Linked DNA regions of Skermanella sp. TT6. The protein of the gene in region 1 binds, or shares a complex with, the protein of each later gene. Links are inferred from orthologs where the notes say so. Each region holds a gene or a part of one and is shown on either strand. Other genes may lie near its edges.

What was found.
Region 2: the proteins of IGS68_RS17755 (region 1) and uvrB are in contact, whole or in part, in a crystal structure (PDB 7EGT), measured with the Thermus thermophilus proteins. The link is inferred for Skermanella sp. TT6 from one-to-one orthologs. Residues at the interface, in WP_096412145.1 of Thermus thermophilus: His654, Arg656, Phe657, Gln666, Asp668, Glu669, Lys680, Arg681, Leu682, Ser683, Lys685, Tyr686, Ala687; in WP_096411307.1 of Thermus thermophilus: Glu23, Leu25, Arg26, Asp27, Gly28, Glu29, Arg30, Phe31, Arg55, Glu326, Asp327, Phe328, Glu379, Ser382, Gln383, His398, Gly400, Arg401.

What each region holds. Positions count from the first base shown.
Region 1 is NZ_CP067420.1:3,769,798-3,778,441, reverse strand. Bases 3,306-6,324 are described here. They hold IGS68_RS17755 (UvrD-helicase domain-containing protein), read left to right. Parts: upstream 3,306-3,656; coding sequence 3,657-5,993; downstream 5,994-6,324. Other genes in these bases: IGS68_RS17750 (hypothetical protein), read left to right, coding at 6,121-6,324; IGS68_RS17760 (hypothetical protein), read right to left, coding at 3,306-3,480. Outside these bases: IGS68_RS17780 (sulfotransferase family protein), read left to right, coding at 1-780; IGS68_RS17775 (thioesterase family protein), read left to right, coding at 887-1,387; IGS68_RS17770 (pentapeptide repeat-containing protein), read left to right, coding at 1,459-1,956; IGS68_RS17765 (diguanylate cyclase), read left to right, coding at 2,058-3,092; more of IGS68_RS17760, read right to left, coding at 3,124-3,305; more of IGS68_RS17750, read left to right, coding at 6,325-7,329; IGS68_RS17745 (50S ribosomal protein L11 methyltransferase), read left to right, coding at 7,630-8,505. UniProt on the Escherichia coli protein: A helicase with DNA-dependent ATPase activity. Unwinds DNA duplexes with 3'-5' polarity. Translocates on single-stranded DNA with 3'-5' polarity. Initiates unwinding more efficiently from a nicked substrate than double-stranded DNA.
Region 2 is NZ_CP067420.1:1,433,934-1,446,915, forward strand. What follows is about bases 9,252-12,214. They hold uvrB (excinuclease ABC subunit UvrB), read right to left. Parts: upstream 11,847-12,214; coding sequence 9,657-11,846; downstream 9,252-9,656. Other genes in these bases: IGS68_RS06700 (PIN domain-containing protein), read right to left, coding at 9,252-9,314; IGS68_RS06705 (AbrB/MazE/SpoVT family DNA-binding domain-containing protein), read right to left, coding at 9,311-9,598; IGS68_RS06715 (hypothetical protein), read right to left, coding at 11,939-12,214. Outside these bases: IGS68_RS06640 (hypothetical protein), read right to left, coding at 1-11; IGS68_RS06645 (hypothetical protein), read right to left, coding at 8-220; IGS68_RS06650 (polyamine ABC transporter substrate-binding protein), read left to right, coding at 608-1,708; IGS68_RS06655 (ABC transporter ATP-binding protein), read left to right, coding at 1,804-2,949; IGS68_RS06660 (ABC transporter permease subunit), read left to right, coding at 3,056-3,967; IGS68_RS06665 (ABC transporter permease subunit), read left to right, coding at 3,967-4,803; IGS68_RS06670 (hypothetical protein), read right to left, coding at 4,841-5,032; aguA (agmatine deiminase), read left to right, coding at 5,236-6,249; IGS68_RS06680 (hypothetical protein), read left to right, coding at 6,349-6,645; IGS68_RS06685 (LysE family translocator), read left to right, coding at 6,681-7,292; IGS68_RS06690 (DUF305 domain-containing protein), read left to right, coding at 7,551-8,060; IGS68_RS06695 (ATP-dependent Clp protease proteolytic subunit), read right to left, coding at 8,157-8,759; more of IGS68_RS06700, read right to left, coding at 8,895-9,251; more of IGS68_RS06715, read right to left, coding at 12,215-12,658; IGS68_RS06720 (aspartate transaminase), read left to right, coding at 12,883-12,982. UniProt on the Escherichia coli protein: The UvrABC repair system catalyzes the recognition and processing of DNA lesions. A damage recognition complex composed of 2 UvrA and 2 UvrB subunits scans DNA for abnormalities.

The DNA.
Region 1 (8,644 bases):
GGGATCACCGGCCCGATCCGGACCATCCTGGAAGACCACCTGCCGAGCGACCGGCTGATCGACAACATCCCCGTGACGCCCGACTCGCCGCAGGAGGACGAACTGCCGCTGGCATTGATGACCGGCGTCTCCTACTACCACGGCCTGTTCTTTCCCAGCCGGTTCGAGGAGCATTTCAACCGCGGCATCTTCTTCGACGGCTGCACGGAGGATGAGGTCGCGGAGTGGCGCGCCGCCTTCGGATATTTCCTGGCCAAGGTTTCGCTGATCCGGCCCGGACTTCCTCTGCTGCTGAAGAACCCGGTGCATTCCGCCCGCATCCCGCTGCTGCGCGCGATGTGGCCGGAGGCCAAGTTCATCCACATCCACCGCAACCCGTTCGTGGTCTATCCCTCGACGCGCCGCACCTTCGCCACGCTGCTGAACAGCTTCGCGCTGCAGGACACGTCGCGGGTGGACCTGGACCGGATCGTGCTGGACCTCTATCCGCGGCTGATGGACAGGCTGCTGGCCGACGCCTCGGCCTTGCCGGAAACCCAGTACGCCGAGATCCGCTTCGAGGATTTCGAACGGCAGCCGATCGCGGAGCTGGAGCGGGTCTACCGCACGCTCGGGCTGCCGGGGTGGCCCGACGCGGAGCGGCATTTCCAGGTCTACCTCGACGGAATACGGGGTTATGCGAAGAACCGCCACCGATATCCGCCCGAAGAGGTGGACCGGGTCGGCCGGCACTGGGGTGCCCTGATCGACCGCTGGGGCTATGCGCCGCCCGCGGGATGAAGCACCCGATGATCCGGATGCCCGATGACCTGGACGATCGGGAGGGCGCATTTCCGGCGGGACGGGGTTATCGTCCCGTCATCCTGCACAGCATCGGGCGACCGCCATGACCGACTCCCTGCTTCGCCTCCACACGGAAAACGTCCGGCCGGAATGGATCGACTATAACGGCCACATGAACGTCGCCTACTACGTGCTGGCGTTCGACCACGCGACCGATCGGCTGCTCGACCATGCGGGCCTGGGAGCGGCTTATGTGAAGGCGGAGAACCGCTCGGTGTTCGTGCTGGAGATGCATGTGACCTACGAGCGGGAGGTCAGGCAGGGCGACCCGCTGGCCTTCGGCACCCGCATCCTCGGAGTCGATGCGAAGCGCGTCCACCTGATGCACGCCATGCATCACGGCACGGAAGGATGGCTGGCGGCGACCAATGAGCTGGTGCTGATGCATGTCGATCTCGGGACCCGGCGTTCATGTCCCCTGCCGGATGCGGCGCGCCTGCTGCTGGAGGGGATCGGAGCCGCCCAGTCGGCCTTGCCCATGCCGCCGCAGGTCGGCCGCGTGATCGGCCTGGGATTCCGCAAACCGGACCATCCGCCCGCGTGATGTCGTCCGTACGATCGCCTCAATCCGAGATTAATTTGGCTTCCGGGTTTGTGTGACCTATCTAGGGCATCATGAAGCGTACCATCTCCGCCGTGCTCGCGGCAGCTCTCCTCGTGGTCTCAACCTCCAGCGCCATTGCCGACTGCACGGACCCGGCGAGCCCGGACGTCAATTGGCGGCGGTGCTATCTGGATGGACGGGATCTGCGCAACGTCAACCTGCAGGGTGCCATGCTGCGGGATGCCACCTTCCTGAGGGCGAAGCTTAGCGGCGCCGACCTGACCGGCGTGGATGCCTATCGCGCCAAGTTCTTCAGCGCGGACCTGACCGGCGCCAAGCTGGACGATGCCCGGCTGATCGAGGCCGACCTCACCCGGGCCGTGCTGACCGATGCCTCCCTGGCCGGCGCCGACCTGCGCAATGCCCGTTTCATCGACGCCAACCTGCGCAATGCCGACTTCACCGGCGCCCGGGTCCAGGGGACGCATTTCCGCAACGCCGACCTGACCGGAGCGACCTGGGTTGACGGCAGGACCTGCGCCGAATCGTCCATCGGGCAGTGCAACTGACGCAGCACACCCCGCGCCGTGGGTATCGTCGCTTGCAAGTTCCTAGCCCTTAGGTCATAGCCTACGCCGGAAGTTCAGGTTCTGGCGGAGATGGCGGCATCATGGAGCAGGCGACCAACTGGGCTGATCGGGCCATGGCGCGGATGGCCGCCGAATCGCTGCCGCCCACGCCCCAGCATTTCGCCATCTGGTACAGCTATTACAGCGGCGACCTGCCGGACCTGAACCGCGCCCTGGATAAACTGGCGGAAGCCGGGCACGGCGTCACGGCCGAGCGTCTGGCGGAACTCCACGACAGGTTCTTCAGCCTGGACCACGAGAAGCAGGCGGTCCGCGAGGCGGGCGCCCGGATCCAGGGGGCGCTGAGCCACCTGCTGGAGCTGCTGCGCGCGTCCGGCGCCGGCAGCGACCGGTACGGCAGGGCGCTCCAGCAATTCGGCGAGGATATGGAGGTGCGGGGACTGGAGCAGCTGAGCGCGCTGGTCGACGCGATCGCGGCGGAAACCCGGCTGATGGCCGAGCATAACCGCGAGCTGCACAGCCAATTGCAGTCTTCCAGCAGCCAGATGGACGAGCTGCGCCGCAACCTGGACGTCGTCCGCCAGGAGGCGATCACCGACTCCCTGACCGGGCTGTTCAACCGGCGCCTGTTCGACGCGTCGCTGGCCGAGGCCGTGGCCCGCGCGGCCCAGACCGGCCGGCCGCTGAGCCTGCTGATGACCGACATCGACCACTTCAAGCAGTTCAACGACGCCCATGGCCACACCATCGGGGACCATGTGCTCGCCCTGGTCGCGCGGACGGTCAAGGAATCGATCAGGGCGACCGACACGGCGGTCCGCTACGGCGGCGAGGAGTTCGCCGTGATCCTGCCGGACAGCCGGATGGCCGACGCGGCCAGGCTGGGAGAGCAGATCCGGAAATCCGTCGCGTCCAAGAAACTGGTCAACCGGTCGAGGAACGTGACGCTGGGCACCATCACCCTGTCGGTCGGAGTCGCCCAGCTCGCCCGCGACGAGACGCCGGCGGACCTGATCAAGCGGGCCGACGCCGCGCTCTATGACGCCAAGCAATCCGGACGCAACCGGGTCGTGGCGATCGGGAGTCGGGACAGGGATACGGGGCAGGGCGGCTAGGCCCGCACCCGGGGAAGCCGCGTGGCGCCGGTCAGGCCGGCTTGCGCGGCTTGGCGCCGCGGTTGTTGATCGCCCCCAGCAACCCGGTCGCCGGAGGTGCGGTCGGCCGGGGCGCGCGCAGCTTGGGAAGCTTCATGGTGCTGGTGGCTTCCAGGGCCGCGTCCGTGGCGTCGTCCGCGATCCGGCGCCGGACGTCGGGCTCCAGCGTCGCGAAGGCGCGCGACGCGAAGTCCATGCCGATCTGGGACCGCGTCTGCTGGACTTGGCGCAACGCCTTGGAAACCAGGGTGCACTCCAGGGAGGTCATCCCGCTGAAACGATCCAGAACGTCGGCGAGGATCCCGATGGCTTGAATCGTATGGTCGTCATCGAGGCGCAAGGACGGCATGGGCGACTCCGGTCAACAATCGCTATCTTCTAACATGGGCCGCCGGGTCCGGTCGAGGGCAACCCACCCCTTTTGAGCGCTCGGCGTACGATTGTCATCGGGGTCGCTCCAGATCATGTCAGGAACCTTCAACAAGTCCTTAAACTCGGGACCGCCGGCGGAGTATAGTCCTGCCCATGTCCGATCCATTCCACTATGACGACCCGCTGAACGACGCCGTTCCTGCGGTCTCACCGGCGACGGCCCCGGCCGCGCAACGCTTTACCTACTTCGACGGCCTGAACGAGGTTCAGCGCGAGGCGGTCGAGACGCTGGACGGCCCCGTGCTGGTCCTGGCCGGGGCCGGCACCGGCAAGACCCGCGTGCTGACGACCCGGCTGGCCCACCTGCTGATGACCCGGCGGGCGTCGCCGTTCCAGGTGCTGGCCGTGACCTTCACCAACAAGGCCGCGCGCGAGATGCGCGAGCGGGTCGGCGCGCTGATCGGCACCCCGACCGAGGGATGGTGGATGGGCACCTTCCACGCGCTCGCCGCCCGCATCCTGCGCCGGCACGCCGAGCTGGTGGGGCTGAAGGGCAACTTCACCATCCTGGACAGCGACGACCAGATCCGGCTGGTCAAGCAGCTCCTCAAGGCCGAGAACATCGACGACAAGAAATGGCCGGCGCGCGCCGTGCTCGGCGTGATAGAGCGGTGGAAGGACCGGGCGCTGACGCCGGACAAGCTGAAGCCCCAGGATGGCGGCGACATGGCGGGGGGCCGCGTGGTCCAGCTCTACCGGACCTACCAGGAACGGCTGCAGAGCCTGAACGCCTGCGATTTCGGCGACCTCCTGCTGCACAACATCACCCTGTTCCAGGCGAACCCCGAGGTGCTGGCGGAGTACCAGCAGCGTTTCCGCTACCTGCTGGTCGACGAGTACCAGGACACCAACGTCGCCCAATATCTCTGGTTGAGGCTGCTGGCCCAGAAGCACAAGAACATCTGCTGCGTCGGCGACGACGATCAATCAATCTATGGTTGGAGAGGGGCAGAGGTCGGCAACATCCTGAGGTTCGAGAACGACTTCCCCGGCGCGAAGGTGATCCGGCTGGAGCAGAACTACCGCTCCACGGGCCATATCCTGGCCGCGGCGGCCGGCGTCATCTCGAACAACCAGGGCCGCCTGGGCAAGACGCTGTGGACGCGGTCCGACCATGGCGAGCGGGTCAAGGTCAGGGCATTGTGGGACGGCGAGGAGGAGGCTCGCTGGATCGGCGAGGAGATCGAGGCGCTTCAGCGCGCCAAGGTGCCGCTGAGCCAGATCGCGGTGCTGGTCCGCGCCGGTTTCCAGACCCGCGAGTTCGAGGAGCGATTCATCACGCTGGGCCTACCGTACCGCGTCGTCGGCGGGCCGCGCTTCTACGAGCGGCAGGAGATCCGCGACGCGATGGCCTATCTGCGCATCGTCGTCCAGCCGGACGACGACCTGGCCTTCGAGCGGATCATCAACGTGCCCAAGCGCGGCGTCGGCCCCGCGACCATCCAGCAGCTCTACCAGCTCGCCCGCGCCCGGGGCATCCCGCTGACCGAGGCGACCTGGCAGCTCGTCCAGACCGACGAGCTGAAGCCCAAGATGCGGACGACGCTGCGCAACCTGATGACCGACTTCGACCGCTGGCGGACCCTCGGGGCCAGCACGCCGCACACCGAACTGGCCCAGATGGTGCTGGACGAGTCGGGCTATACCGACATGTGGAAGGTGGACAAGACGCCGGAAGCGCCGGGGCGGCTGGAGAACCTGAAGGAACTGGTCGCGGCCATGGGCGAGTTCGAGAACCTCGCCGGGTTCATGGAGCATGTCAGCCTGGTGATGGACAATGCCGAGGCCAGCGGCACCGAGATGGTCAGCGTGATGACCCTGCACGGCGCCAAGGGGCTGGAGTTCGACTATGTCTTCCTGCCCGGCTGGGAGGACGGCCTGTTCCCCAGCCAGCGCTCCATGGACGACACCGGCATCGCCGGGCTGGAGGAGGAACGCAGGCTGGCCTATGTCGGGCTGACGCGCGCGCGGCGGCGCGCCCATGTCAGCCATGCCGCCAACCGGCGGATGCACGGCTCCTGGGTCACGGCGATCCCGTCGCGCTTCGTCGGCGAACTGCCCGAACAGCACATCGAGACCGACGCGGCTCCGGGCCTGTCCGCGGCTCCGGCGCCCACCTTCGGCGGAGCGGGCGGGTTCGGGAGCAGCTTCGGCGGCTTCCGCGATTTCGGCGGCGGTTTCGGATCGAGGCCGCAGCGGCAGCCACCCGGCCCCCGAACGGGTCCGGTGATCGAGGGCAGCGCCTTCGAGGTGGCGCCCCGGAGGCGGCCGGACCAGCCGCTGAAGCGCGGCATGCGGGTGTTCCACCAGAAGTTCGGCTATGGCACCGTCAAGGCGGTCGACGGCGACAAGCTGGAGATCGACTTCGAGCAGGCCGGTACCAAGAAGGTGCTGGACAGCTTCGTGGTCCCCGCCGAGAAGGCCGGCTGATACGGTCGGGGGCGGACCTTCCGGCAGGTTTCCGTTAACGCTTCAGCAAACAAACCCGCTGTCCAATGGCCCGATCGGGATCGCCGGTCGGGCACCGGCGGCCGATCACGTCTGGTGGGCGGGGTGGATGGTCAAGAATCGCCAGATTACCTATGAGACCCTGATCTGCCGGGAGGGACGCTGGCTCATCCACTGCATCGTTCCCGAGGAGGAGGACGCGGTCGCGATCGGCCGCCATCTCCTGTCGGAGCCCGGCATCGAGGAGTTCAAGGTCGTTCGCAACCGGACCATGCTGTCCGGCTTCACCACAAAGCGGGAGATCCTCCACGAGATCCGGCCGCCTGTGAAGGAAAAGGCCATGGTGATCAAGGGCCGGATCGACCGTCCCGTGGTCTGCGAGCAGTTGGAGGACCTCTATGGCTTCCAGAGCCGGATGATCATGGGACGGCTCTTCAGGCTGTTCCTGGACAAGTACCAGATCACCGCGTCCGAACTCCTGCACAACTGGACCTACCTGCGCAAACTGTCCGAAGCGGGCAACATGATCCATGCGGCGGTCCATCAGGTCGCCATGGCGCAGGCGGACGAATTCAACATTCCGGCGAAAGACCGGATCCGTCATGTGGAGGGCCTCGTCCACCAGGCGATGAACCGGTCCCGCGACTTCTACGCCGAGCGGCGGCGCCTGCCCCGGTTCGAGACCGCCAACCTCGACCATGTCAGCCGGCGCATCCATGCCCGGTGCGGGCCGGAGAACTGGTCCTTCACGATGCTGTGCCTGCTGTCCCAGCATCTGATGGGCTACGGTTCGGTCGGGGGCAAGATGGAGATGCTTCTGACCCTGATGACGGAGGATCTGGATCCCGGCCTTAACACGCTTTTCGAAGGCGTCGTCGCGGACGCGCTGGTCGCCTCGGACATGATCAAGGACCTGCTCGGCCCCCATGCGAACCTCGCGGAGTCGCTCTGCGCCCTGGCCGATTTCCTGCACGGGCGCAGCGATCCCAAGCGGCTGAACCCGAACCTGGCCAGGATCGGCGCCTTGATCGCGCGCGGTGCCGGCGAAAGCTGCCGCCGCGTCCTGACGGAGCGCCTGCTGGCCGAGCTGAAGCGCGACCACCCGCTCGACCGGAAATGCCCCGAGGCCGACGGCGCGCTCCTGGAAAGCGTGATCGGGCACCTGCGCGGTCCCGACGGGAAACTGCTGGGCGGCGATGCCGCGGAAGCCGCCATTTCCGAGCGGCTGGTCCGGCAGCGCCAGGCTTTCCTGCGCGACCTGGGCATGGTCGAGGTCGCGGACCAGCTCCCCGGCAAGTGGAAGCCGAACGTGGTCTAGAGCTTCAGCCGATCAGTTCGATCCACCCGAGGCAGCCGATCCGACGCGTTGCGCCATGGGCGCAACCTACGACCGTCGGCCGGCATCACCTCCGTCCTGCATCGAGCCGTAGGTTGCGCCCATGGCGCAACACGGTGCGGCGACTGGAACAGCAAGGCGCGTGAACCGAAGTGGTTCAACCTGATCGGGTATAGCTCCAGGCATGTGGTCTTGGCGCGGGATCGCCGGACGGGGCGCCTTGCGCCCGCTCCGGCCATCGCCCATAAACGCGGCTTCCCTCAACGCCGGGTTTTCCGTGTCATGACCATTCCCGATCTCTGGCGCATCGCGCTCACCGTGCCCGAAAACCTGGTGGCCTTCTTCGCCGACGCCGTGGGCGACCATGCGGTCTCGGTCTCGACTTTCGAGGTCGAGGAGGGGGTGAGCTGGCTGGTCGAGGCGATCTCCCACGGGGAGCCCGACCGGGCCTGGCTGACGGCGCGGATCGCCGTCCTGGCGGAGGCGATGGGAATCGCCGAGCCCGAGATGGTGATCGAGCCGGTCCCCCAGCTCGACTGGCTCACCCGGTCGTACAAGAGCTTTCCGCCGATCCGCGCCGGGCGCTGCTTCATCTACGGTTCGCACCACGAGGGCGGGGTGCCGCCCTCCTCCGTCGGGCTGCTGGTCGACGCAGCGACCGCCTTCGGCTCCGGCGAGCATGCGACGACCTACGGCTGCCTGGTGGCTCTGGACCGGCTTTCCAGGCGTTTTCCGGTCCGGCGGGCACTCGACATGGGCTGCGGGTCGGGAATCCTGGCGCTGGCGATCGCCAAGCTCTGGCATGTCCCGGTCGTGGCTTCCGACATCGACGCTGAATCGGTGCGCGTCACCCGCCTGAACGCCAGGCGCAACCAGGTTTCGTCCCTCGTCCGGGCGGTCGGCGGCAACGGCTACAAGGTCGAGGCGGTCCGGCGGGGCCGTCCCTACGACCTGATCGCCAGCAACATCCTGGCCCGGCCGCTGGCCCGCATGGCGCCGGACCTGCGCCGCGCGCTGCGTCCCGGCGGCTACGCGGTGCTGTCGGGACTGCTGGACCGGCACGAGAACTGGGTGCTTGCCGCCCACCGGTCCCAGGGATTGCGGCTGGTCGGCCGGATTCCGGTCGGCGAGTGGCGGACCCTCGTCCTGCGCGGCTGAGGCGGGCCGGGACGTCCCGCTTCCCGCCTGCATTCGTCCTTGCGCGGCGGGGTAGGGGGTTCTAGCCTTCCGGACAGCAGGCAGTTTCGGCAACCAGAGGAAGGTTCTCCCGTGGAGGGCATCGCGACGGCTTCGGGCG
Region 2 (12,982 bases), 2.3 Mb from region 1 along the record:
CCTTCGCTCATTCGTCATTCGATTCCTTCAAGAGGTCGGCGACGGCATCCAGGTTGGTCGGTACGAAAGGCTCCCTGCATACCAGATCCTCCAACTCCCGCGCGGTTCGAAGTCCGTGATTGAAGCTGACGGCGCTACGCTGATAGTCAGAGTTGTTCATGCGCTCGATCGATTGCCGGAACTCTTCCGGATCGTCAGCTATGACGGCAAGGTTGGGCATGGGATGGCCTCTGACAGGGTGGCGTGGTGCTCGCGTTGTGGGAAGCCGGCGGGGCATGCCTACCGTCCTCGGAAGAAATCCGAGCCGGGCTGCCGTGCGATCCTCCAAGGAGCTATGACGGCATGAATTTACCTCTTTTTCGCGCATATGCGAATTAATTCAGAAAATTGGTCGTGGGCTGCGTCAAGCTGCCTCCGCCCCATCCTCGTCGTCTCCGGCAGACCCGCCAAAGCTTTGCAGCGAATGTTTGCGTTGCGGCGTTGACAACCCCCCTGCCCATGAGTGCAATAGCCGCCGACGCGGCGATGCCCAAACCGGTCGGCGTAACGGGCGCGCGTCCGCTCGGCCGGAGTGATGAAATTTGCAAGAATGTCGGGGTTCAGCGGGATGAAGCAGAGGATCGTAAGCAGCCTGATCGGCGCCGTTGCCGCCGTCGCCGTCTTGGCGCCGGGCCTGGCGTCGGCACAGACGGTCAACATCTACAATTGGAACGATTATATCGGCGAGACGACCCTTGAGGACTTCAAGGCGGAAACCGGTATCTCCTACAATTACGACATCTACGACAACCTCGAGATCCTGGAGCAGAAACTGCTGGTCGGCCGCTCCGGGTACGACATCGTGGTGCCCACCGCCGAGCCGACCATGAGCCGGCTGATCAAGGCCGGGGCTCTCCAGAAGCTCGACAAGTCGAAGATCCCGAACCTGAACAACCTCGACCCCGTGCTGATGAAGCAGGTCGAGCGCTCCGACCCCGGCAACGAGTACGGCGTCATCTATCAGTGGGGCACCATCGGGATCGGCATCAACGCCGAGAAGATCAAGGCCCTGATGCCCGACGCGCCGCTCGACAGCTTCGACCTGATCTTCGATCCGGAAGTCGCCAAGAAGATCGCCCCCTGCGGCATCACGATCCTCGATTCGGCGACCGACACTTTCCCGACCGTGCTTCACTATCTCGGCCTCGATCCCAACTCGGACAAGGCGGACGACCTGAAGAAGGCCGAGGAGACGCTGATGAAGATCCGCCCCTACGTGAAGAACTTCGTCACGGGGCAGAACATCAACAACCTCGCGGCCGGCGACGCCTGCGTGGCGCTGGCCTATTCGGGCGACGTGATCCAGGCCCAGGCCCGCGCCGCCGAGGCCAATGCCGGCGTGACCGTCGATTACGTCGTGCCGAAGGAGGGCGTCCAGCTCTGGTTCGACATGATGACGGTGACCGCCGACTCGCCGAACGCCGACGCGGCCCACAAATTCATCAACTTCGTCCTGAAGCCCGAGGTGATGGCCGGCATCACCAACTTCACCAACTACGCCAACGCCGTCCCTGCGTCGCTGGAGCAGGTGGACGAGGCGGTCAAGAGCAACCCGGCGGTCTTCCCGTCGGAGGAGGCGAAGCGGAACATGTTCACCGTCTCGGCCGTGTCGCCGGCGGCCGAACGGCTGCGCACCCGTTCCTGGACCCGGGTCAAGACCGGTCAGTAAGCGGGTACCGCTATCCAAAGGAGTCAAGCCCCGGCCGGTCGCGACGGCCGGGGCTTCTGTTTGCCGGATGCCGTGATCGCAGGGAGAACCCGGAAATGGCTCAGCCCAACCGCAAGATCAAGCTGGAACCCTGGCAGGATCCCAAGGAACAGCCCTATGTGAGGATCGAGAAGGTCACGAAGAAGTTCGGCGACTTCACGGCCGTGGACGACGTCTCCTTGTCGATCTACCGGGGGGAACTGTTCTCGCTGCTGGGCGGGTCGGGCAGCGGCAAGACCACGCTCCTGCGCATGCTGGCCGGCTTCGAGATGCCGACCTCGGGCAAGATCTTCATCGACGGCGTCGACATGTCGAACATTCCGCCGTACGACCGCCCGGTCAACATGATGTTCCAGAGCTACGCCCTGTTCCCGCACATGACGGTCGAGCAGAACATCGCCTTCGGCCTGAAGCAGGACCGCGTGCCGCGCGACCAGATCCGCCAGCGCGTCGCCGAGGTGCTGGAACTGGTCCAGCTCGGCCGCTTCGCCAAGCGCCGGCCGCACCAGCTTTCCGGCGGCCAGCGGCAGCGCGTGGCGCTGGCCCGAAGCCTCGTCAAGCGGCCCAAGCTGCTGCTGCTGGACGAGCCGCTGGGCGCGCTCGACCGGCGCCTGCGCGAGCAGACCCAGTTCGAGCTGGTCAATATCCAGGAGCAGGTCGGCATCACCTTCGTGATCGTGACCCACGACCAGGAGGAGGCCATGACCATGTCGTCCAGGATCGCCGTGATGAACAGCGGCTGGATCGCCCAGGTCGGCACGCCCGCCGAAGTCTACGAGTATCCCAACTCGAAATACGTGGCCGAGTTCGTCGGCTCGGTCAACATGTTCGCCGGCCGCATCCTGGAGGACGAGCCCGACCACGTGCTGATCCAGTCGGAGGAGGCCGGGTGCGACCTCTACATCAACCACGGCGTCCCCGTCCCGCTGGGCACTCCGGTGTCGGTCGCCGTCCGGCCGGAGAAGATGGCGCTCTCCAAGGAGCCCCCGGCGACGGGCGGCGGCCGCAATGCGACCCGCGGGACGGTACGGGAGATCGCTTACCTGGGCAACCTGTCGATCTATCTGATCGAACTGGAGTCCGGTAAGATGGTCCGCGTCACCCAGCCGAACTTCAGCCGGCTGACCGAGATGCCGATCACCTGGGAGGACCGCGTGTACGTCACCTGGCAGCCCTTCGCGGGCGTCGTGCTGACCCAATGAGGAAGCTCCGATGAGCAGGCAGGGTTTCGTTCCGCTGGGAGACCGCATGAGCAAGGACGCGCCGTCGCCGGGCTTCGACCTGGGCCAGTTCCTTCCCGTCCGCCTGATGCTGGACCTGCTGCGCCGGCTGGGCCTGATGGGGCGCGGGCTGGTCATCATGGTTCCGTATGTCTGGCTGCTGCTGTTCTTCCTGATCCCCTTCGCGATCGTGCTGAAGATCAGCTTCTCCGAAGCCGCGATCGCGATCCCGCCCTATACCGCCCTGGTCGAGTGGGCGGAGGAGACGTACCTGACCATCCGGCTGAATTTCGGCAGCTACCTGTTCCTGCTGACCGACAGCCTGTACGCGGTGGCCTATCTCAATTCGCTGAAGATCGCCTTCGTCTCGACCGTGCTGTGCCTGCTGCTGGGCTATCCCATGGCCTACGGCATCGCCAAGGCGCCGCAGGCCTGGCGCGGGCCGCTGCTGATGCTGATCATCCTGCCGTTCTGGACCTCGTTCCTGATCCGGGTCTATGCCTGGATCGGCATCCTGAAGCAGGAGGGGCTGCTCAACAACTTCCTGCTCTGGCTGGGCGTCATCGACGCGCCGCTCCAGATCCTCTACACCGATACGTCGATCTATATCGGCATCGTCTATTCCTACCTGCCGTTCATGATCCTGCCGCTCTACGCGACCCTGGAGAAGCTGGACGACACCCTGCTGGAGGCGGCGGCCGACCTGGGCGCCAAGCCTTTCACGGCGTTTCTCAGCGTCACGCTGCCGCTGTCGGTGCCCGGCATCGTCGCCGGCTCGCTGCTGGTCTTCATCCCCGCCGTCGGCGAGTTCGTGATTCCGTCCCTGCTGGGCGGGCCCAACACGCTGATGATCGGCGCCGTGCTGTGGAACGAGTTCTTCGCCAACCGCGACTGGCCGGTCGCCTCGGCCGTGGCGATAGCGCTTCTCCTGTTCCTCGTGGTTCCGATCATGCTGTTCCAGTATTACCAAGGCAAGCAGCAGGAGGCGGCAAGACAATGATGCGACGCTCCAGCTTCGTGCTCACCATGATGGCGTTCGGCTACGCGTTCCTCTACGTGCCGATCATCCTGCTGATCATCTATTCCTTCAACGAGAGCCGCCTCGTCACCGTCTGGGGCGGCTGGTCGACCAAGTGGTATGCGGGACTGCTGAACAACGACCAGATGCTGTCCGCAGCCTGGCTGTCGCTGCGCATCGCGGCGCTCAGCGCCACCTTCTCGGTCGTGCTGGGCACGCTGGCCGGCATGGCGATGGCCCGGTTCGGCCGGTTCCGCGGCAGGACCCTGTTCGGCGGCATGATCACGGCGCCGCTGGTCATGCCGGAGGTGATCACCGGCCTGTCGCTGCTGCTGCTGTTCGTCTCCCTGGAACAGTTCATCGGCTGGCCCGAGGGGCGCGGCATGACCACCATCACCATAGCCCACATCACCTTCACCATGGCCTTCGTCGCGGTCATCGTGCAGTCCAGGCTGGTCAGCCTGGATGAATCGATCGAGGAGGCGGCGATGGACCTGGGCGCTCGGCCGGCCAAGATCTTCTTCGTGATCACCCTGCCGATCATCTCGCCGGCCATCGTGTCGGGCTGGCTGCTGGCTTTCACGCTGTCGCTGGACGACCTCGTCATCGCCAGCTTCGTGTCGGGTCCGGCCTCGACCACGCTGCCCATGGTGATCTTCTCCAGCGTGCGCCTCGGCGTGACGCCGGAGATCAACGCGCTGGCGACGATCATCGTCGCCCTGGTGACGACCGGCATCATCGTGGCCGGAGTTTTCATGGCCCGCCAGGAAAGAATCAGGAAGCAGGACGAACAGATGGCGGCCTCGTCGAACGCTTGAGTTTTTCGGCTTTTCTTCGCCGGTGCGGGATTGGTCTTCATGCGCGGGGCTGCATTATCTCATGCGCGCCGCGCATGGCGGCCCCGGCGGAGCGGGGCAGGGGGTTGTCTTTCTCCCGGCAGGGGAATAACTTCTTCATCAGGTGAAACTGCTGAAGAGGCGTATCGTGAATTTCCTCGTGTTCCTTGGCCTGCTCCGTCTCGGCCCCGCCGCCCAGACCCGCTTCCAACGTCCGGCCACCTCGTCCGAGTGGTTCCCGGCCCAACATCCCCCGACCAGGCGCCGCGATTAGAGCGCTTCGGCCTCGTTTCTTTTTTCAAAGAAAATTTTCCGATTATCCCGGCCGGGTTCGCTCCCGTTCCGGGAGGTTGCCAAGATCGCGCCCCGGTGGTTAGTGTCACCGGGGCGTATTCATTGAGGGGGTATCAGACCATGTCCACTCCAGCCGCGGACGGTTTCCGCATGCCGGCGGAATGGGAACGCCACAGCCGCTGCTGGATGGCGTGGCCCTGCCGCCCCGAGACTTTCGCCGGCGGCATCGACGCCGCCTGCGCCGCCTATGCCGAGGTCGCCCAGAGCATCGCCCAGTTCGAGCCCGTCGCCATGGTGTGCAACCAGGCCGACGTGGCCGAGGTGTCCCTGGCCTGCGGCCCGGGGATCGAGGTGCTGCCCATGCCGATCAGCGACAGCTGGATCCGGGACACCGGGCCGACCTTCGTCGTCAACGACGCGGGCCAGGTCGCCGGCGTCGATTGGGGCTTCAACGCCTGGGGCAATAACTACCCGGACCATCAGGTCGATGCTGAACTGGCTGGGCATGTGCTGGAGCATCTGGGACTGCCGCGCTACCAGGCGCCGCTGATCCTGGAGGGCGGCTCCTTCCATGTGGACGGGGAGGGCACCCTGATCACGACCGAGGAATGCCTGCTCAATCCCAACCGCAATCCCAACCTGGGCAAATCGGAGATCGAGCAGCACCTGAAGGACTATCTCGGCGTCCGCCAGGTGATCTGGCTCGGCCGCGGCTACGAGCAGGACGAGACCGACGGCCACATCGACGAGATCGCCTGCTTCGCCCGGCCGGGCGTGGTGCTGGCGCTGACCACCGACGACACCGGCGATCCCAATTTCAAGATCTTCCAGGACAACCTGGACCGCCTGAAGGCCGCCCGCGACGCCCATGGCCGCGAGATCGAGGTGGTGCCGCTCCGCCAGCCGCACCGCCGCGACCACAACGGCGTCCGCCTGACCCTGTCCTACACCAATTTCTACATCGCCAACGGCGGCATCGTGATGCCGGCCTACGAGGACGCCGCCGACGACGAGGCCTTCCGCACCCTGCGCAAGGTGTTCCCGGACCGGGAGGTGCTCCAGGTGCTGGCCCTCGACATCGTGAAGGGCGGAGGCGGCATCCACTGCATCACCCAGCAGCAGCCGGCCGGCTGAGAGACGTTATGGGAAGCTTCGTGACTCCGCAGTAAAGTTGTGTCATCATAAGGCCGCTCGACCGCTAAGCACCCCTCAACCAGCTTCAAGGTGCGGGTCATGAACGTCAACATACCGCCGGTACAGCCACCGATCGTCGCCAAGCCGTACAATGCGGCCTCGGCGGCTTATGCGGTCAATCCTGCGATGGCGGCGGCCATGCAGACCGCGACCGTCACGCGGACCCAGACGGTCCAGGCCCCCGCCCCGGTCTACAAGGCCGAGGCACCCCGGCGCGCGATGAGTTCGACCGAGACCGGCCAATCCGTCGATACGACGGCGCAGGCTCTGTCCACCCGCACCTCCGGGGGTGGGGCGGCGAAGGGGCGCGGCAGTCTGGTGGACATCCGGGCGTAGGCTTCATCTCTGGAGGCCGCCCTCTGGAGACTGTCGTGGGCATCGACTTCCTGGTAACGTCGCTGATCGTTGTCGCATCGCCCGGTACCGGAGTCCTGTTCACCCTGGCGGCGGGTCTCTCTCGCGGGTTTCGGGCAAGCCTGATCGCGGCCTTCGGCTGCACCCTGGGCATCATCCCGCACATGGCCGCCGCGATCCTGGGCTTGGCGGCGTTGCTCCATGCCAGCGCGATGGCGTTCCAGATCCTCAAGTACCTGGGCGTGGCCTACCTGCTCTACATGGCCTGGAACACGCTGAGGAAACAGGGCGCGCTCAGCGTCGACAAGGACGTCACCCCCCGGTCGGCGGTCCAGGTGATCGTCTCCGCCGTCCTGGTCAATATCCTCAACCCGAAACTGTCGATCTTCTTCCTGGCGTTCCTGCCGCAGTTCGTCAGCGCCACCGAACCGCATCCGCTCCCGCGCATGCTGGAACTCAGCGCCGTCTTCATGCTGCTGACCTTCGCCGCCTTCGTCGGCTATGGGATCTTCGCCGCCTCGATCCGGAGCCACGTGATCTCTCGACCGCGCGTGCTGCTCTGGATGCGGCGGACCTTTGCCGGCGCCTTCGCGGCGCTGGGGGCGAAGCTGGCTTTTGCCGATCGGTGATGCTCCGCAGGTCCATTAGCCCTGCCACGCCATAGTTTCCACGGCAGTCCGCGTTGGTTCAGGGGCGGTCGGTCGGAAGGATCGTGCGTCCTGTACTCGACGACCATTTCCAGAACGTGCCGACATAAATGAAAGTTAAATAAAAATGCGATTGTGGCGGCATGTGCCGCTTCACCCAATGTGGTGAACCAGCCCGATATGACATCTGTTTACTGCAAGCGGATCCTGCATCGGCTGATTACCAGAAAGGTGGATGTCATGAGTTATGCCCGTTTTGCTGCAATGATTTTAGTATCGACAGTTGTGATGTTCATTCTGATGTATCTAAACACTTATGAAGTGGAGCATATATTCTACAGCCAGACACGAACCTGGATGGCCATCGTGATGGGGGCAGCCATGGCCATCATCATGATGCTATTCATGAGGAAGATGTACGGAAACAACACGGTGAACATCGCCATTCTGATCGGCGGCGCGGTGGTGTTCTCCGGCGCGCTCTGGCTGGTGCGCAGCCAGGAAACGGTGACCGACGTGTCCTACATGAAGGCAATGATCCCGCATCATTCGATCGCCATCATGACCAGTGAACGCGCTCATATTCGTGATCCTCGCGTGCGTCAGCTCGCAGACCAGATTATCGAGGCACAGGTTCGTGAGATCGCCGAGATGAAGCAGCTGATCGCCGACCTCGACCGGAACCCACCCCCACCGGACGCACCCGACCTGATGCCGAAAGCGAGGCAAGGCGAAGTTGCGCGCCCATAGGTGCGCCACGGAGGCGCTTGTTCAGCAAGTACGAAAAATGCGGGCCGAAGCCCGCATTCCGATCTTTCAGCACTGTCGAAAACTTCAGGCAGGCCCTCAGTCGATCTCCCGGGCGCCCTGGACGATCCGGCTGACGATGCCGTAGTCCTTCGCCTCTTCGGCGGACATCCAGTAGTTCCGGTCGGTGTCCTTCTCGACCTGCTCCAGCGGCTGGCCGGTTTCGCGGGCGATGATCTCGTTGATGCGGCGGCGCATCTTGATGATCTCCTTCGCCTCGATCGCGATGTCCGTCGCCCGTCCGCCGGCGCCGCCCAGCGGCTGGTGGATCAGGAAGCGGGTGTTCGGCAGGCAGAGCCGGTTTTCCTTCTTCGCGGCGAGATAGATGTGCGCGCCGGCGCTGGCGACCCAGCCGGTGCCGATCATCTTCACCTGCGGGGTGATGAACCGGATCATGTCGTGGATGCTGTCGCCCGACTCCACGTGGCCGCCCGGCGAGTTGATGATGATCCGGATCGGATCGTCATTCTCGACCGCCAGGGCCAGAAGCTGGGCGCAGGTGCTTTCGGCGACCTTCTGGTTGATCTCGCCGAAGATCATGACCGTGCGCGACTTGAACAGGTTTTGAAGAACCGTGCTGAACGGTGCCGGGGTCGGCTTGGGCGTCTCTTCCTTCGGCTCTTCGTCCATGACCCAAAACATCAAATTCTCCTCGGACCTCACACCGCGCGGAGGCGCACGGCGAATTTCGTTCGCATGACTTGCATAGCCGGATTTGCCCGCGGGTTCAACTGCTGGCCGAGATTCCGATGGGCCACCAGCGGCCGGCATTCGGATTCAATGGGGCTGCGTTCCGATCACCGAGCGAACCGACGAGAAGGCCGGCATGGCTGCGGCACGGCGGTCGAAAGTTGCGGTCGTACGGCAACCGGCAGCACGATTGCGATGTCCGATCAGCGCGTCCGCGAAGTCGAACCCCTCCTTGAAGTCGAAAAGCGCAAGTCGCACCATCTCCTCGCCTTCCACCTTGACCCGCTCCACTCGAAGCAGCAATCCTATCACTTCCGCTATCGAGATCCGGTCGAAGCGGTAGGCGCGCCGGAGCACCCAGACCATTTCGACCAGTACGGGAATCGCGATGAAACCAGGCTCTTCTGCAGAACAGACCTGCTCGATCAGTTGAGCCGCCAGTTCGGATTGCGTAGGATCGTCCTGAAGCAGATACCGGATCACAATGTTGGTATCCAGGCCGATCATGGCTCTTCTTCGCCGGCCATGCCGCTAGCGATCGCTTCCTCCATCTCCTCCAGCGAAACCGGCCGTTCCGGTTTCGGCAGGCATCCGCGGAGGCGCTCGACAGGAACCCGGGCAGGCACCACCAAGACCCTTCCCTGGGGATCGATGACGAACTCGACCTGATCGTCAGGGCCGATCCGCAGATACTCCCGGATGCTCTCCGGAATGGTGTCACCGCCGTCGCTCTTGACCATCGTTGCGGGCATCGGGATCGCGCCTTGCTGAGGGTTTGATCGATAGATCATTTCTTCATATACGCTCGACCCTGTCCGGCGGCAATGCGGCTGAATGCGCTACGAGCCATCACGGCCCCTTGCGCCGCCGCCCCCTCGGCTTTCCCCGTCCGTCGGCGGCGCCGCGCGCGGGTGCCGCCCGGCCGCTGCCGTCGGGAACGGCGCGGTTGGTGCCCAGGCCGATCGCGGGGGCGTCGCCGCCGTCGATCCCCAGGTCCATGGCCTCCAGCCGGCGCAGCTCGTCGCGCAGGCGGGCGGCCTCCTCGAACTCCAGGTCGGCGGCGGCGGTCTTCATGCGGCGTTCCAGGTCGGCCATGTAGGATTTGAGGTTATGGCCGATCATGTTGTTGCGGTCGGCGTCGCCGGTCTTCACCGTCACCCGGTCGCCGCGCTCGTAGACGCTCTCCATGATGTCGGAGATCTGCTTGCGGACCGACTCCGGCGTGATGCCGTTGGCCTCGTTGTAGGCCTTCTGCTTCTCCCGGCGCCGGTTGGTCTCGTCGATCGCCGCCTGGAGGCTGTTGGTCATCTTGTCGGCGTACAGGATCGCCCGTCCGTCCACGTTCCGCGCCGCCCGGCCGATGGTCTGGATCAGCGAGGTGCGGGACCGCAGATAGCCTTCCTTGTCGGCGTCCAGGATCGCCACCAGCCCGCATTCCGGGATGTCCAGGCCCTCGCGCAGCAGGTTGATGCCGATCAGCACGTCGTAGGCGCCCAGCCGCAGGTCGCGGATGATCTCGATCCGCTCCAGCGTCTCCACGTCGGAATGGATGTAGCGGACCTTGATGCCGGCCTCGTGCATGTATTCGGTCAGCGCCTCGGCCATCTTCTTGGTCAGGGTCGTGACGAGCACGCGCTGGCCCTTGGCCGCGCAGTCCTTGCACTCGGCGATCAGGTCGTCCACCTGGGTCTCGGTCGGGCGGATGATCACCGGCGGGTCGGTCAGGCCGGTCGGGCGGACGACCTGCTCGACGAAGACGCCGCCGGTCCGCTCCATCTCCCACGGGCCGGGGGTGGCCGAGACGAACACGCTCTGCGGCCGCATCTCGTCCCATTCCTCGAACTTCAGCGGCCGGTTGTCCTTGCAGGACGGCAGGCGGAAGCCGAAGTCCGACAGCGTCGATTTCCGCATGTAGTCGCCGCGGTACATACCGCCGACCTGCGGCACCATCACGTGGCTCTCGTCCACGATCAGCAGGGCGTTCTTGGGCAGGTACTCGAACAGCGTCGGCGGCGGCTCGCCGGGCTGGCGGCCGGAGAGGTAGCGGGAATAGTTCTCGATGCCGGCGCAGCTTCCGGTCGCCAGCATCATCTCGATGTCGAACTGGGTCCGCTGCTCCAGCCGCTGGGCCTCCAGAAGCTTGCCTTCGGCCTCGAACTCGGCCAGCCGGACCTTCAGGTCGTGCTGGATCTGCTTGATCGCCTGGTGCAGCGTCGGCTTGGGCGTCACGTAGTGGCTGTTGGGGTAGATCTTTACCGCCTGGAGCGCCATCAGCTTCTCGCCGGTCAGCGGGTCGATCTCGAAGATCCCCTCCAGCTCGTCGCCGAACAGCGAGAACCGCCAGGCGCGGTCCTCCATGTGGGCGGGGAACAGCTCGACGGTATCGCCCCGCACCCGGAACGTTCCGCGGCCGAAACCAAGGTCGTTGCGCTTGTATTGCAGGTCGATGAAACGGGACAGCAACTCCGACCGGTTGACCGTCATCCCGGTCTGGAGGCCCAGCGTCATCTCCGAGTAGGTCTCGACCGAGCCGATACCATAGATGCACGACACCGACGCGACGATGATCACGTCGTCGCGTTCCAGCAGCGACCGGGTGGCCGCGTGGCGCATCCGCTCGATCTGCTCGTTGATCGAGCTTTCCTTCTCGATATAGGTGTCGGTGCGTGGGACGTAGGCTTCCGGCGTGTAGTAGTCGTAGTAGGAGACGAAATACTCCACCGCGTTGTTCGGGAAGAAGCTCTTCATCTCGCCGTAGAGCTGGGCGGCCAGGGTCTTGTTCGGCGCCAGCACCAGGGCGGGGCGCTGGATCTCCTGGATCACGTGGGCCATGGTGAAGGTCTTGCCCGACCCGGTGACGCCCAGCAGCACCTGCTCGCGCTCGCCTTGCTGGATGCCGTTCAGCAACTCCTCGATCGCGCGCGGCTGGTCGCCGGCCGGCTTGTAATCGGACACGATCTCGAGCCGCTTGCCCCCCTCCAGCTTCGGCAGGGCGGCGGCTTTCGGCATCAGCATGGGCATGGATGGGGGCATTGTCATGGCTGGTAAGATATTCAACGCGGGCACCCGCTGCCAGTCCCTTGGGAGCGAATCCGTTCACCAAATGATCGCGCCCGATGGCCGCCCCGGCATCACCGTCCGCGGGAGGCCGCCGCGGCGCGCACGGGCACCGGGCCGAGGGTCTTCTTGCCGGGCTTCGCCTTGCGGCCGCCCGTGGCCGCTTCCTGTCCCCCCAGCAGGCCCTTGGCCCGGGCCTGCTCGATGCGGGCCTGGGCGGACGCCACCATGGCGGTGATCGCGGGCCACGCCTGTTCGGTCGCGGAGCTGACGGTGCCGTCCATCTTCAGGACCTCCTCGATCCACCGCTCGAAGTCGGAGGCGCAAACCGCCCCCTTGGGCGCACCGTTCGGGAAACTGACCGTATCCGGAAAAACCACGAGGCCGCGGATCCGCAGCAGGGGAAAGCGGCGCTTGAAGGCGAGGTTCAGGGGCTGGAGTTCCAGCAGCGGATTGACGCAGGTGGTCGTGCCGCCCCGGTTGGAGATCTTCCAGGTCCGGGAGAACTCGCTGCCGGTCACCTCGCCCTTGGCGGAGGCCGCCACCGTCCCGATCAGCACGATGCTCGCCGGCAGGCGGATGATGTGCTCGATGCAGACGATGCGGCCCTGCTTGTCGATGATCCGGACATCGTGCAGGGAGGGATGGTTGAGGTTGTCTATGGTCCTGCGGAGCGTGATCCGCTGGCCCTTGACCTTCGGCGGAGGCGGCGGCCTGAACGCGTACAGCACGGCCATGCCCAGCACGATGAACGCGCTGTAGACAAGCAGTTGGGTGAGGCCTGGGGCGTGCACCGCCGTACGTTTCCATGAACCAAAGTGGAGAAGGGGCGCAACTTTAGCATAGGGAACCCGTAACAGTCGACTCTCCTGTACCATCCTGCATCCGCCGAGGGCAATCGGATGGCCTATCTCCATCGTCCGTGCCGCTTGCACGGGGGAAGCGGCGGGCGTAGGGTCTCCGCCGCGTAGATTCAACAGACCTCGCCCAGATCGAAATCCGCACCGGATCCCATGCCATGCCGTTCATCGCCACCCGCTTGAGCAACATCAAGCCCTCGCCGACCATCGCCGTCACCCAGAAGGCCCGTGAGCTGAAGGCCGCCGGCCGCAACATCA